Regions from separate parts of the Nocardia implantans genome, predicted to be linked through region 2. Evidence: predicted binding sites of a transcription regulator. Region 2 holds the regulator's gene; the other holds the start of a gene.
What was found. Region 2 encodes HspR, which represses chaperone genes until heat shock. Its sites were predicted from a motif close to ANNTGAGTNNNNNNNACTCANNT; they were not measured.
Positions count from the first base shown of each region.

Region 1: lon (endopeptidase La) is a predicted target of HspR. The motif match lies at 4,285-4,307, and genes of this name have one in related genera.

Region 1 is NZ_JAYKYQ010000001.1:441,932-449,670, forward strand. It holds gene U3653_RS02060 (DNA polymerase IV) at 1-639, opposite strand, end outside; gene U3653_RS02065 (TetR/AcrR family transcriptional regulator) at 767-1,351, shown strand; gene U3653_RS02070 (PaaI family thioesterase) at 1,348-1,797, shown strand; gene lon (endopeptidase La) at 1,878-4,205, opposite strand; gene U3653_RS02080 (DUF445 domain-containing protein) at 4,466-5,821, shown strand; gene U3653_RS02085 (TIGR03084 family metal-binding protein) at 5,933-6,724, shown strand; gene U3653_RS02090 (hypothetical protein) at 7,073-7,720, shown strand.
Region 2 is NZ_JAYKYQ010000001.1:138,115-145,853, forward strand. It holds gene U3653_RS00670 (FAD-binding oxidoreductase) at 1-275, shown strand, start outside; gene U3653_RS00675 (FAD-binding oxidoreductase) at 584-1,753, opposite strand; gene U3653_RS00680 (heat shock protein transcriptional repressor HspR) at 2,285-2,704, opposite strand; gene dnaJ (molecular chaperone DnaJ) at 2,704-3,867, opposite strand; gene grpE (nucleotide exchange factor GrpE) at 3,892-4,551, opposite strand; gene dnaK (molecular chaperone DnaK) at 4,548-6,395, opposite strand; gene U3653_RS00700 (zinc-binding dehydrogenase) at 6,775-7,739, shown strand, end outside.

The DNA.
Region 1 (7,739 bases), 300 kb from region 2:
GACAGTCCGAATGCCGAGTTCGGCGAGCCGGGCGGCGATGCGGCTGCCGATGCCCCACAACGCGTCGGTCGGGCGGTGGGCCATGACCTCGGTCCAGTTCGCGGCCGTGAGCCGGAAGACGCCCGCGGCGGCGCCCGCGCCGGCGGCGGGCTCGGCCGAGGACTTGCCCGCCGACTTGGCGAAGCCGGTCGCGAGCTTGGCGGTGAGCTTGTTGTCCCCGATGCCGATCGAGCAGGTCAGCTCGAGTCCGGCGATGGCGTCGCGCACCTGCCGCGCGAGGGCTTCCGGATCGTCGGTGTCGGCGGCGAGGAACGCCTCGTCCCAGCCCCACACCTCGACCCGTCCCGGAAACGTCCGCAACAGGGCCATGACTTCGTCGGAAGCGTCCTCGTATGCGGCCATGTCCAAGGGGAGGAACACGCCGTCGGGACACTTGCGCTGGGCGCTGCGCAGCGGCATCCCGGCCCGCACGCCGAACGCGCGCGCCGGATAGGACGCGCAGGTCACCACCTTGCGCGGCTCGCTGGGATCGCCATTGCCGCCGACGATGACCGGCAGTCCCCGCAGTTCCGGGTGACGGCGGAACTCCACCGCCGCCTGGAACTGATCGAGGTCGACGTGCAACAGCCATCTGGCCACATGCCGTTCTTACCGCAGGGGTGCGACACACCGGTCTGGATTGCGCCGATCGCCCGCCGACCGGCAGCACCGCGCCCTCGCGCACCCTGCCATTGCGAGGCCGCAAAAACAGAACTAAATTCTGGTCATGAAGATTCGAGATCGGTTGCTCTTGGCGGCCGAGCGCCAGTTCGCCGAGCACGGCGCCCTCGACGCGACGCTGACGCAGATCCGCGCCGCGGCGGGCGCCAGCGTCGGCGCGCTGTATCACCATTTCCCGGACAAGTCCGACCTGTACCGGCAGGTCTGGGCCAACGCGCTGGCGGACTATCAGGAGCATTTCTGGGCGGTGGTCGGTGACAGCGCCGACGCGCGCGAAGGCGTCGTCGCCGGCGTGCACGAGCACTTGCGCTGGGTGAGCGAGAATCAATACCGCGCCACCGTGCTCACCGCGGCGCGGCCGCCAGGGGTGCGCGAGAGCGAGGGCAATCGCCGCTTCATGTCCGACGTGACTCGGTGGTGGCGCACGCACGCTGGGTACGGGGCGGTGCGGGATCTTCCGATCGACCTTGTCTACGCGCTGTGGCTCGGCCCGGCGCAGGAATACACGCGCCAGTGGCTCGGCGGGGAAATGCGCCTCGCCCCCGATCGAGTCGCGGGGGAACTCGCGGATGCCGCCTGGCTCGCCCTCGCCGCCGACCGCCCCAGAGCCGCGAAAGAGATGTCCCGATGACGACCACCATGACCCTCGACCTCGACAGCGCCAAGAAGATACTGGCCGCACAGCCCTTCGCGAGCCTGGTCGGCACCGAGATCACCGCGTTCGGCGACGGCGCCGCGACCCTGGTCATCCCATTGCGCCCGGAATTGACCCAGCAGTTCGGCTATGTGCACGGCGGCGTGCTGGCGTACGCGGCCGACAACGCCCTCACCTTCGCCGCGGGAACGGTGCTCGGCGCGAACGTGCTCACCGGCGGCGTCACCATCACCTACCTGCGTCCCGCCGCGGGCGAACGATTGCGCATCGAGGCAACTGTCACGGGGGCGACGCGCCGCCAAGCGGTGGCCCACTGCGAGATCTACGCGGAAAGCCGTGACCGCGAACCGATCCTGTGCGCGGTGGGCCAAGGCACGACGCGGCTCGCGGAAACCGACCTGACCGGCACGAACGGCTCGTAACCTCGCATCGAGCGACGGCCCTTTCGCAATACGAAAGGCCGGGCACGGAATCGTTCCCGTGCCCGGCCCGTCAGCCCAGGTCAGGCAGTCGCCGCGAAGGCGGGCCCCAACGCGGGCTCGGCCACCGGCTCGATCGCGTAGGCCAGGATGTCGGCCACATCGGCGACCGGCCGGACGTCCAGCGCGGCCAGCACCTCCGCCGGTACGTCGTCCAGGTCCGGCTCGTTGCGCGCCGGGATGAACACCGTCTTCAATCCGGCCCGCTGGGCGGCGAGCAGCTTCTGCTTGACGCCGCCGATCGGCAGCACCCGGCCGTTCAGCGTGACCTCACCGGTCATGCCGACGTCCGATCGCACCTGACGGCCCAGCGCCAGCGACACCAGGGCGGTGACCATCGTGACGCCCGCCGACGGTCCGTCCTTGGGCACGGCGCCCGCAGGGAAGTGGATGTGGATATTGCGATCCAGCACCGACGGCTCGATGCCGATCTCCTCCAGGTGCGAACGCACGTAGGTCAACGCGATCTGCGCCGACTCCTTCATCACGTCGCCGAGCTGGCCGGTGAGCGTCAGCGAGCGCTCGCCCTCGGCGGCGTTCGCCTCGATGTAGAGGACGTCGCCGCCCGCGCCGGTCACGGCCAAGCCGGTGGCCACACCGGGAACGGCCGTGCGTTCCACCGAGTCCGGGGTGAAGCGAGGACGACCCAGGTAATCCTTCAAGTCGTCCAGACCGATCGTCAGGGCCCCCGCGCCGACCTTCTCCTCGTAACCCAGTTCGGGGTCGTACCCCGATCCGGCCTCGCGCTCCGACAGCCGCGTGGCCGCCTTGCGCAGCGCTTTGGCGATCAGCCGCTCCATCTGCCTGACCCCGGCCTCCCTGGTGTAGTTGGCGGCGATCTCGCGCAGCGCCTCCTCGGTCACCGACACCTCGTCGGCGGTCAGGGCGTTGCGCTCCAGCTGCCGCGGCACCAGGAAGTCGCGCGCGATGGCCACCTTGTCGTCCTCGGTGTAGCCGTCGACGGTGATCAGCTCCATCCGGTCCAGCAGCGGGCCGGGGATGGTCTCCATGACGTTCGCCGTGGCGATGAACAGCACGTCGGACAGGTCCAGGTCGAGATCCAGGTAGTGGTCGCGGAACGTGTGGTTCTGCGCCGGGTCGAGCACCTCGAGCAGGGCGGCCGCAGGGTCGCCGCGGAAGTCGGAGCCGACCTTGTCGATCTCGTCCAGCAGGACGACCGGGTTCATCGAACCGGCTTCCTTCATGGCCCGCACGATCCGGCCGGGCATGGCGCCGACGTAGGTGCGGCGGTGCCCGCGGATCTCGGCCTCGTCGCGCACGCCGCCAAGAGCCACGCGGACGAACTCGCGGCCGAGAGCGCGCGCCACGGACTCGCCCAGCGAGGTCTTGCCTACACCGGGCGGGCCGACCAGCACCAGCACCGCGCCGGACCCGCGTCCGCCGACGACCTCAAGGCCGCGGGCGGCCCGGCGTGCGCGGACGGCCAGGTACTCGACCATGCGGTCCTTGACCTCTTCCAGGCCGTGGTGGTCGGCGTCCAGCACCGCGCGAGCGGCCGAGACGTCGGTGCTGTCGGTGGTCTTCACCGTCCACGGCAGCTCGAGCACGGTGTCCAGCCAGGTCCGGATCCAGCCGGATTCCGGGCTCTGATCGCTGGCTCGCTCCAGCCTGCCGACCTCGCGCAGCGCCGCCTCGCGCACGGTGTCGGGCAGATCGGCTTGCTCGACGCGGGTGCGGTAGTCGTCGGCGCCGTCCGGCTCGTCCTCGCCGAGTTCCTTGCGGATGGCGTTGAGCTGCTGGCGCAGCAGGAATTCGCGCTGGCTCTTCTCCATGCCCTCGCGCACGTCTTCGCTGATCTTCTCGCTGATCTCGGCCTCGGCGATGTGCGCCTTGGTCCACTCGATCAGGGTGGTGAGTCGCTCGGCCACGTCGGGGGTCTCGAGCAGTTCGCGCTTCTGCTCGGAAGTCAGGTACGGGGCGTAGCCCGCGGTGTCGGCGATGGCCGACGGATCGGTCAGCTGATTGACCGCGTCGATGATCTGCCAGGCCTCACGGCGTTGCAGCACCGAGACGACCAGCTTCTTGTATTCCGCGGCCAGTTCCTTGGTGCGGCCGTCGGCGGCGGGCGTCTCGACCGGCTCGGCCTCGACCCACAGCGCGGCGCCGGGACCGGTGACCCCGTGCCCGATCTTGGCGCGCCGTTCGGCCTTGAGGACGGCGGCAGGAGCGCCGCCGCGCATCCGGCCGACCTGTTCGATGGTGGCGACCACACCGTAGGTGGCGTAGCCCTCGGTCAGCCGCGGCGCGAGCAGCACGGCGTCGGTCTTGGCGGCGCGCGCGGCGTCGATCGCGGCCTGCGCGGATTCGTCCAGTTCGATGGGCACGACCATGCCCGGCAGCACGATCGGATCGGTGAGGAACAGCACCGGCAGGTTCTGTGGTGTAGTCACGTTCTTCGACCCTTCCAAAAGTTGAGCGATGCCTACTCAACCCCGGGGCGAGTGGGTTTGTTCCGCCCCGACCGGTCCGTTCGCTGACGGCGAAGTCGCGGCCGGCTTCGCGTTGACACCCCGTCCAAGGCAATGAGAACGTTGTGACCTTGGTATCTCATACCGGCGGTACCGCCGGATCGGCTTAGGGAGTCCCATCGATGTCGTCGCTCGCCGCTGGCGTGTTCATCGACTGGGAAAGCCTGACCGGGCAGCCGAAGTTCGTGGTCGACCTGATCACGTTCCCGATCTTCAGCGCGCTGGCGGGATGGCTGACCAACTGGACCGGCGTGCTGATGCTGTTCTGGCCGATCGTCTTTCGCGGCATCCGCATCCCCGGTCTGCACGTGCTCTACCCGTATTTCCCGCGCCGGGTGCAAGTGCTGCCGACCTTCTCCGGTGACGGCCGCCGCCTCGGATTTCAGGGCTTCATCCCGGCGCGCGCGGAGAAGATGGCCAGCATCTGCGTGGACAAGGCCCTGATGCGGATCGGCAGTCCCAAGGACTTCATCCACGAACTCGATCTCGACGGCATCGCCGACTACATCGCGGTGCTGGCGCGCGAGCAGGTGCGCCCACTGGTGGACGAGCTGATGTACCGGGAGAACCCCGACCTGTGGCGTACGGTGCCGCGCGCGGCCAAGCAATTGATCTACCAGCGGGTGGATCGGGAACTGCCCGCGCTGTCGCGCCGCGCGTTCGCGTCGCTCGGCGACAACGTCGACCAGTTGATCGGCATCAAGGGCTTCGTGATCCGCTATCTGCAGGACAACCCGGCCATCCTCAAGGACCTGACCACCACCATCGCGGCGCCCGAACTGCGCTTCATGGTGCGCATCGGCTTGCTCGGCGCGCCCTTCGGCGTGCTGCTGGCTCTGTACCTGCATGTGCACCAGCAGATTCCGGTGCTCGGCTGGGTACCCGGGTGGGTGATCGTCCTGCTCGTCTCGGCGGCGATCGGCGTGATCGTGAACGTCATCGCGGTGAAGATGGTGTTCGAGCCGGGCGACCCGCAACCGAGGTACAAGTACCTGTGGAAGCAAGCGCTGCTGGCGAAACGGCAGCCGCAGGCGGCGACCGATCTGGCGCACATCCTGGCCTACCAGGTGCTGACGCTGCCGAATCTGTCCAAGGAGCTGCTCGACGGCCCGAACGGGGACAAGACCAGGCAGTTGCTGGAACGCTTGATCGCCGACGAGATCAACCGTCAGCTCGGGCCGACCACCACACTGGTGCGGGCGGCGCTGGGGCGTCGTCAGTTCGACAACCTCACCGTCGGCGCGGCGGGCGCCGCCGTCGGCTTGGCGCCGACCCTCGTCGAGGACGAAGAGTTCACCCGGGAGCAGGCCAAGACCATCGATGAGTTCGCCGCGCGTAAGCTGCGGCGGCTCACTCCGGGGGAGTTCATGGAGATGTTCTACGCGTCCGTCGAGCAGGACGCCTGGCTGCTGTATCTGCACGGCGCGGTGCTCGGCCTCGTCGTCGGAGCCGCCCACCTGCTCCTTTTCGGCTGGTAACGGGCCCGTCGTCCCCGAGATAAAACAAGCATGCTTGCCTTTTTTTGGGCTCGCTGCGATGCTGGACCACGGTGGCGCACGAGGCGGTGGGCCCGGACGGCAGGGGCACAGATGGCTGACCTAGAGGCTTTGCTCGGCGATTTCGCCGACGAATGCGCGGACCTGGAACGACTCGTCGCCCCGCTGGCGCCCGAGGAATGGGCCCGCGCCACACCCGCGCCCGGCTGGACCATCGCTCATCAGATCGGGCACCTGGCCTGGACCGACGAGATCGCGACGATCGCCACCGCGGACGCAGCCCGCTTCCAGCAGTTGCTGACCGAGGCCGGGCCGCGCGCGCTCACCTTCGTCGACGAGGCCGCGGAGAAGGCCGCGACCGAACCGCCCGCCGAGCTGCTCGACCGCTGGCGGCGTGGGCGCGCCTCGCTCGCCGCCGCGCTGCGCGCCGTGCCCGCCGGCGCCAAACTGCCGTGGTTCGGCCCGCCCATGAGCGCCGCGTCGATGATCTCCGCCCGCATCATGGAGACCTGGGCGCACGGACAGGACGTGGCCGATGCGATCGGGGTGCGCCGCTCGCCCACGGCGCGACTGCGCACCGTGGCCCATATCGGCGTGCGCACCAGGAACTTCGCCTACACCGTGCACGGAAAGAACCCGCCCGCAGCGGATTTCCGGGTGGAGCTCACCGCGCCGGATCGCACCATCTGGTCCTGGGGACCGGAGGACGCCGAACAGCGGGTGACCGGACCGGCGCTCGACTTCTGCCTGCTGGTGACCCAGCGCCGCCATCCGGACGACCTGGCACTCGTCGCGTACGGCGAGGACGCCGCGGAATGGCTCACCATCGCACAGGCTTTCGCGGGTCCGTCGGGCGAGGGAAGGACGGCGGGCCAGTTCACCTGACCCGCCCACACCCGACCCGATCGACGATGATGCGGGAGCGGGCGAGCGCCACACTTGGGTGCGCCGTGTTCATGTCGACGGCCGGACGCCGTTGGCCGGGTGTCTCGAGGTGGCAGTCGAGAATGGCGCTCGCCAGCTATCCGATATTTACCCGCCCGTGCGCTCCCGGAAACATCCGCGCAAGACAGACCGGGGCGCGTCGGCTCGTGCCCCCGCCCGCGCCCTTTGTGATCCTGCTCTCTCCGATGCGGTATGCCCCACGACCGCACAGGTAATCTGGTCGCGCGTACAGCTTTCCACGGTGCTGGTCGCCTGTGGGGAGCGGCGTCGCAGGGAAAGGAGCGCATCGTGACAGCACACCGGCCTGCCCAGGTCGCACGGCATGCCGCCGTCGTGCTCGCCGGTGCGGCCAGCCTGAGCCTGACCGTCGCGGCGGGCGCGTACATCGTCCACCAGATCGCCGATACGCAGCGCCCCGATACTCCGATCGCCGCGCCGGTCACCCCGGCCGCCCCGGATGAGCCCCGCCACGGACACGGCAGGGACTTCGATCCCGTGCTGACCGGCAACAGTTTCGTCTTGTCCGCAACGGTTTCCGAGTCCCATGTCGCCGAGCCGGAACAGGTTGAGCAGCAAGCTGCTTCGCTTACCACACCTCCTGCCCGCACCCCGGTGGGCGGTACGGTCCGGATCGGCGACGCCTACGTCGGGGCGCGAGTCGCGGAGGGCGAGGCCGACACGGTCTCGGTCACCGTGGACACGAATGCCTTGACCATGCTCACGGGTCTGCTGCACTCCGATTCCAGGCCGGAGCCGAATGCGGGCAACGTGACCACGATGCGCACCGATCTCGATACCCAGCGGGGCGAAGTGCGAGTGGCGTTCTCCGACCCGAGTCTGGGCGAGCACGGCGTTCAGCTGGATCGTCACCCCGCCCCGAAGGGAACCGACGAGCGCGCGCCCGCGCGCGGTGCGGCGGATTCCACCGTGGTGTGACCCACCGCTTACCCTGCTC
Region 2 (7,739 bases):
CCGCCGAATTGCCCTGGCTCACCGTGATTCCGGTGGTGGAGAACCCGCACGACCCGAACTGGGTCGACGAGTGGTACGAGCAGTCCCGCGTCGACATCGGCTTCGCACCCGACGACCTGCTCTACGGCACCCTCGCCGACGTCCTCGGCTCGCACGGCGCGTTCGCCGAACACCAAGTCCTGGTCTGCGGCTCCCCCGCCATGGTCCAGACCACCGTCGACCGCCTCCTCGAAACCGGAACCCCCCCGCAGCGAATCCAATTCGAGGGGCTCTAACCGAACCGTGAACCTGAGCCGAGTGAACTACTCGGCCAGGGCAACGGCACACCGTTGGAGCCGACTGCCCGAACCCACGCAACCACACTGGTGGATCACCGGTCTCGAGCAAAGCGCCCATCAAGCATCCGAAGCGGTTCCATCAGCGACGACCCCGGAACCCCACGGCAACGAGGGAACCCCTGGTTAGCGCGATCACCACTGACGCAACCAAACCAGCTCAACCACCGGTTTCGAGCGAAGCGAGACCGAGCATCCGCCGTTCGCAGCGCCGCAGGCGCTGCAAATCGAACACAGCAGGCGCTGGACTAATAGAGCGGATCGTGGCGGATGTTCTTCGCGAGCGTGCCCGCTGCCATGAGGCGGAACTTGGTGGTCTGCACCATCGACGGTGAACCGACGATCTGCACGTCACGGTCGGACCAGGCGCCGTAACTGGCGACCACCTTGCCGATCTGGCCGGTGACCCGTGGTTCCACGCCGGGCCATGTGGTGCGCGGTTCCTCCGGTTCGGCGTACCACCAGGGGTTCTCGTCGTGTTCGCTCACCGGCGTGACCGTGAGCCAGCGGTTGGCCATGGCCAGCTTGCTCAAGGTTTCCAGGTCGTAGAGGTCGCACGGGTGGTGGCCGCCGACGAACAGGTGCACCTTCGGGTTGGTCCGCCGCATCGCCATCGCCATCAGCTGCGCACGCAGCGGCGCGATGCCGGTGCCGCAGCCGACCATCAGCATCTTGCGTTTGGCGTTGCGCGGAACGCCCAAGCCGCCCAGCGGTGAGCCGAGCAGCCACTGGTCGCCGACGGCGGTCTGGCCGACGATGGCGGAGCTGACCCAGCCGCCCAGCACGCTGCGGACGTGGAATTCGATCTCACCGTTGGCATTCGCGGGCACGGCGGGCGAGAGGTAGCGCCACATGCGCGGCCGTGACGGGATCTGCACGCTCAGGTACTGGCCCGCGGCGTAGCGCATCGGCTGATCCAGTTGCAGCCGGACGACGACCAGGTTGCGCAGCACCTCGCGGCGTTCGATCACCGTTCCGGTCCACGCCGACGGCGTGGTCTCCTTCTCCGCGGCGCCGATCATGGTGTCGGAGATGATCTTCAGGCCCTCGTCCCAGGCCCGGTCCACCTCGTCGGTCCACATCTCGGTGCCGGCGAACACCTTCACGGCGGTCTTCAGCGCCGTGGAGACGGCGGCATAGTGCGCGGGCTGCACACCGTACTTGCGGTGGTCCCTGCCGAGCTGGGACAGGAAGGGCAGCAGCTTGTCGGGCTCTTCCAACCGGTCCAGCGCGTAGGAGATCGCCTTGACCAGCCGGTCGCGCTGGAGGTCCATCGCGGCGGGAAAGAAATCGCGGACGTGCGGGTAGTCGGTGAACAAGATCGCGTAGAACGATCTCGCCAGTTTCTCCGGCCCCCCATCCTCCGCAGCAACCGCCTTGAAAGTAGTTCTGATCAAAGCGACAGCGCGTGAATCCATCGGTATCACAACCCCATTTCGCACTCGTTCACGAACCATGCCGGCGAGTGAGGTGCTGCGGGGCCACTCGACAGCAGCCGATGGAAAGGAGTGTAGGCGAGGTTTGCCAGCAACGGAATCTTTCGAAGGAACATCCCGCTCGGAATTTCGTCGAAACGAGGATATTCCGGGAGACACGCCAGAGAAACCGACTGAGAGACCGTAGATTCCACAGGTAATTGGTCTTCCACACCCCGGATCGACAAGGGACACTTAGGAAATTACGTCCCGACTGGTCTGTTCTAGCGACTTCGGGGCAACACCACAACTGGCGCAGATGGATCGAATCGGGCAAACCGATACGGTTGCGTAAGCGAGTCTATGGTAGAAATTCCCAGTTGATTCGACAACGAAATGACCTATGTCTAGCCGCTTCTGTCGAACATGTTCTGGTTTATTCTCAGCAAATCTGTGACACACAGGGCGCGAACGACGAAGGCCCCGGCGCCGGATCGCGAAGTGCGACCGAGGCCGGGGCCGTCGTCGTTTCGGTTATCGTCTGCGCTGGCCGTCTTCGCGACGGTGCCGCGGCTGCCAGACGACCAGCGCGGTACTGCGCTGCTGCGGAACGAGATCCGGGCGGTAGGCCGCCCGCGTCCGCTCCAGCTCGGCCGACAGTTCCGCCACCTGCCGACGCAGCTCCTCCACCTGATTGGTCAGTTCGATGATGCGCTTGATGCCCGCCAGGTTGACGCCCTCGTCCTGGGACAGCCGCTGCACCTCGCGCAGCAGCTCCACGTCCCGGGCCGAGTAGCGCCGACCACCGCCCGAAGTACGTTGCGGCGTGACCAGTCCCAGACGGTCATACGTGCGCAGCGTCTGCGCGTGCATGCCGGCCAGCTGGGCCGCCACCGAGATCATGAAGAACTCGGCCCGCGACCCGCCGGACGCGTTCTTCGGTTCCGAGGACATCACGCACCTGCCCATCCCGCACGTGGATCGAAGCCGCCCGCTCGCTCCGCCTCCTGATAGCGCTTCAGCGCCTCGATGGCGTTGTCGTCCAGCTTCTGCGGCACGGCGACCTTCACCGTGACCAGCAGATCGCCCGCGCCACCACCGCGCTTGGGCACGCCGCGGCCGCGTACCCGCAGGGTACGGCCGTCCGCGGTGCCCGGAGGCACCTTGACGCCGACCCGCCCGTCCAGCGTGGGCACCGAAACCGTGGTGCCGAGGACCAATTCACTGTAACTGACCGGAAGCACCAGGGTCAGGTCGTCGCCGTTGCGGCCGAAGACCTTGTCCTGGCTGACGTGCACGGTGACATACAGGTCGCCCGAAGGCGCCCCGCGCAGCCCCGCCTCGCCCTGACCGGCCAGGCGGATGCGTTGCCCGTCACCGACTCCGGGCGGAATCCGCACCGTGATGGTGCGCGTGCGGTTCTGGATGCCGCTGCCCTGGCAGTCGAGGCACGGGTCGTCGATGATCGACCCGCTGCCACGGCACTCGTCGCACGGCTCGCTGAAGCCGAACGCGCCCTGGTTGCGGCTGACGATGCCGGTCCCGTTGCAGATCGGGCACACTCGCGGACTCGTGCCCGGTTTGGCTCCGCTGCCGTGACACGTGGTGCACGGCGACGGGCTGGTCATCCGCAGCGGAACCGTGACGCCCTGAGCCGCCTCCCGGAAACCGAGCGTGGTCTCGGTCTCCACGTCGGCGCCGCGGCGGGGGCGGCTCGAGGTCCGCGTGCCGCCGCCCCGGTTGAACAGACCGCCGAGCAGGTCGCCGAGGCCACCTTCGGCGGCACCCGCGGCGCCGCCGAAGAGGTCCCCGAGGTTGAACTCCTGCGAGAAGCCGCCGCCCGCGCCGGACCCGAACCCACCGCGACCGTAGCCGCCACCCGCGAAGAGCTTGCGGGTGTCGTCGTACTCCTTGCGCTTGGCCGGATCCGACAGGACGGCGTGCGCCTCGCTGACGGCCTTGAACCGCTCCTCGGCTTTGGTGTCACCGGGGTTGGCGTCCGGGTGCAAGTCGCGGGCGAGCTTGCGATAGGCCTTCTTGATCTCGTCCTGCGAGGCGCCGGAGGAAACACCCAGCTCCTTGTAGAAGTCCTTTTCGATCCACTCCCGTTGGCTCACCGAGCATCTCCTCCTCTCGCGTCCTTATTGTTCGTTCGCGCCGGCATCAACATCCGATGCCTCTTCAGTCGGTGGAACAGCGTTTTCCTTCACATCGGCCACGCCGTCGGTTACCCCGACGAGCGCGTGCCGAAGCACCCTATCGCCGAAGCGATAGCCCTTGCGCATCACAATGCCGATCACCGGGTCGTGGCCGGAGCCCTCGTGCTGCACGGCCTCGTGCAGGGTCGGGTCGAAAGGCTCGCCCTCCGAACCGAACTCCTCGAGACCCTGCTTGAGCAGCGCGGCCGACAGCTTGTCGGCCACCGACTTCAGCGGGCCCGCCTCCAGGTCACCGTGCGCCCGCGCGCGGTCGAGATCGTCGAGCACGCCGAGCAGCTCGGTGACCACCGACGCCTTGGCGGCATCGATCGCGGCCTTGCGGTCGCGCTCGACCCGCCGCCGGTAGTTGGCGTACTCCGCGGTCAGCCGCTGCAGGTCGGCGGTGCGCTCGGCGAGCTCGCCGCTGATGGTGTCGGCGAGGGCGTCGCCGTTGCCGGTTTCCACGCCCTCGTCCGCCTGCGGGGCCTGCGCGGCCGCGGCGCCGTTGTCCGCGGCCTGCTGCCGGACGTCACCGGTCTCCGGATCGATCTTCCGGTTGTCGACGAAGGTGATCGGCTCCTTCTCGGAGTTGGCCTCGGTCACTTCTTCTCCGTGTCGACCGGCTCGTCCACGACCTCGGCGTCCACGACCTGGTCATCCGACGCGGCGCTGGACGCGCCGTTGCCCTGCGCGGCGGCGTCCGCCGCGGAGGCCTCGTAGATGGCCTGGCCGAGCGCCTGCGACTCGGTCGCCAGCTTCTCCACCGCCGCCTTGACCGCGGCGATGTCGGTGCCCTTCAGCGCCTCGTTCGCCTCGGCGATGGCCGCCTCGACCTTGGTCTTGACGTCCGCGGGGACCTTGTCCTCGTTCTCCTTGATGAACTTCTCGGTCTGGTGGACCAGCGACTCGGCCTGGTTGCGGGTCTCCGCCTCCTCGCGACGCGCCTTGTCCTCGGCCGCGTGCGCCTCGGCGTCCTTGATCATCCGGTCGATCTCCTCCTTGGACAGGCCGGAGCCGTCCTGGATCTTGATCGTGTTCTCCTTGCCGGTGCCCTTGTCCTTCGCGGTGACGTGCACGATGCCGTTGGCGTCGATGTCGAAGGTGACCTCGATCTGCGGCACGCCGCGCGGGGCCGGCGGGATGCCGGTCAGCTCGAAGGAGCCGAGCAGCTTGTTGTGCGAGGCGATCTCGCGCTCACCCTGGAACACCTGGATCTGCACCGACGGCTGGTTGTCGTCGGCCGTGGTGAAGGTCTCCGAGCGCTTGGTCGGAATGGTCGTGTTGCGCTCGATGAGCTTGGTCATCACGCCGCCCTTGGTCTCGATGCCCAGCGACAGCGGGGTCACGTCGAGCAGCAGGACGTCCTTGACCTCACCCTTGAGCACACCGGCCTGAAGGGCGGCGCCGACGGCGACGACCTCGTCCGGGTTCACGCCCTTGTTGGGCTCCTTGCCGCCGGTCAGTTCCTTGACCAGATCGGAGACGGCGGGCATACGGGTGGAGCCGCCGACGAGCACCACGTGGTCGATGTCGGACACCTTGATGCCCGCGTCCTTGATCACGGACTGGAACGGCGCGCGGGTGCGGTCGAGCAGGTCCGAGGTGATCTTCTGGAACTCGGCGCGGGTCAGCTGCTCGTCGAGGAACAGCGGGTTCTTGTCCGCGTCGACGGTGATGTAGGGCAGGTTGATCGAGGTGCTCTGCGAGGAGCTCAGCTCGATCTTGGCCTTCTCGGCGGCCTCACGCAGCCGCTGCATGGCCATCTTGTCCTTGGTCAGGTCGATGCCCGAGCTGGCCTTGAACTTGTCGACCAGCCACTGCACGACCCGCTCGTCCCAGTCGTCGCCACCGAGGTGGTTGTCGCCGGAGGTGGCGCGGACCTCGACGACGCCCTCGCCGATTTCCAGCAGCGAGACGTCGAAGGTGCCGCCACCGAGGTCGAAGACCAGAATGGTCTGTTCCTTGTCGCCCTTGTCCAGGCCGTAGGCCAGCGCCGCCGCGGTGGGCTCGTTGACGATGCGCAGGACGTTCAGGCCCGCGATCTGGCCTGCTTCCTTCGTGGCCTGCCGCTGGGCGTCCTCGAAGTAGGCGGGCACGGTGATGACCGCGTCGGTGATCTCCTCACCGAGGTAGGCCTCCGCGTCGCGCTTCAGCTTCATCAGCGTGCGGGCGCTGATCTCCTGCGGCGTGTACTTCTTGCCATCGATCTCGACGGTCCAGTCGGTGCCGATGTGCCGCTTGACGGAGCGAATGGTGCGGTCGACGTTGGTGACAGCCTGGTTCTTGGCCGGCTGGCCGACCAGTACCTCGCCGTTCTTCGCGAACGCGACGATCGACGGGGTGGTGCGCGATCCTTCCGAGTTGGCGACGACGACCGGCTCGCCGCCTTCGAGAACGGCGACGACCGAGTTCGTGGTCCCGAGGTCGATTCCGACCGCACGAGCCATGGTGGTTCCTCCTAATTGACGTACCAATGTGTGTCGGTGCCGGGCGAAAACCGCCCTGTGACGCCGCGAAGGACGCCGCGAGACCTCGCCCCTAGCACCTCACGGAGCACGGCCCCAGCAACACTGAGCGTGGTCGGCTCAATCCTGCCCCGCAGGAGTCTCGGAGTCAACCGAAACTTGAGTCCTGCACGCTCAATCTTGTCGAATAGCTCAACGGGCGAGTCGCGCGTTTAATTCCCCGGAGGCGGCACGTAGCTGTGATCTGCGTCATAAATCGAGGGCGCTGGACGGCCCCCTGAGCGAGTGCGGCCGGGATCGTGGCCGCAGTAGGGTGACGGCGGGGCACCCCATCCGTGCGCCGTCGATCCGAGGAGTCGCCATGAGGGCCGCCGTCGTCACCGCCGCCGAATTCGAGGTCACGGAGGTGCCGACGCCACGGCCCGGTCCGGGGCAACTGCTGATCGACGTGGCGCGCTGCGGTATCTGCGGCTCCGACCTGCATGCCCGCACCCATGCCGACGAACTGGCCGACCTGGCCGTGGCCACGGGCTACGACCACTTCATGCGTTCGGATCAGAGCGTGGTGCTCGGCCACGAATTCAGCGGCACCGTGGTCGACTACGGGCCGGAGTGCAGGAAGCGGTGGAAGACGGGAACGCCGGTGGTGGCCCTGCCGATCGTCCGGCACGGCGGGCAACCCCACCTGGTCGGACTGTCGACCGCGGCGCCCGGCGGTTACGCCGAACAGGTGGTGGTCCAGGAATCGATGACCATGCCGGTGCCCAACGGGTTGTCCGCCGAGCACGCCGCGTTGACCGAGCCGATGGCGGTGGCCTGGCACGCCGTGCGCAGGGGCCGGGTCGGCAAGGGGCAGACCGCCTTCGTCATCGGTTGCGGGCCGATCGGCCTCGCGGTGATCAGCATGCTGAAGGCCGCGGGCGTGCGCACCGTGGTGGCCAGCGACTTCTCCCCGCGCCGACGGGAACTGGCCACGGCGTGCGGCGCCGACGTCGTGGTGGATCCGGCGACCGAGTCACCCTGGACGGCCGCACCGAAGAAGGGACGGATCAACGGCGTCACCGACATCCTCGGACTCGGGTTCGACACCATGGAACGCTTGCGGCGGGTGCCGAATCTGCCGTGGTGGTACGTCTTCCGCCTCGCTCACACGGTGAACGCGGGACCCGCCGGTCCGGTCGTCTTCGAATGCGTGGGCGTACCCGGGATCATCGATCAGATCCTCGCCGCCGCGCCTCCGCTGTCACGCGTTGTCGTGGTCGGGGTCTGCATGGAGACCGACCGCTTCCATCCCGCCATGGCGATCAACAAGGAGATCGAACTGCG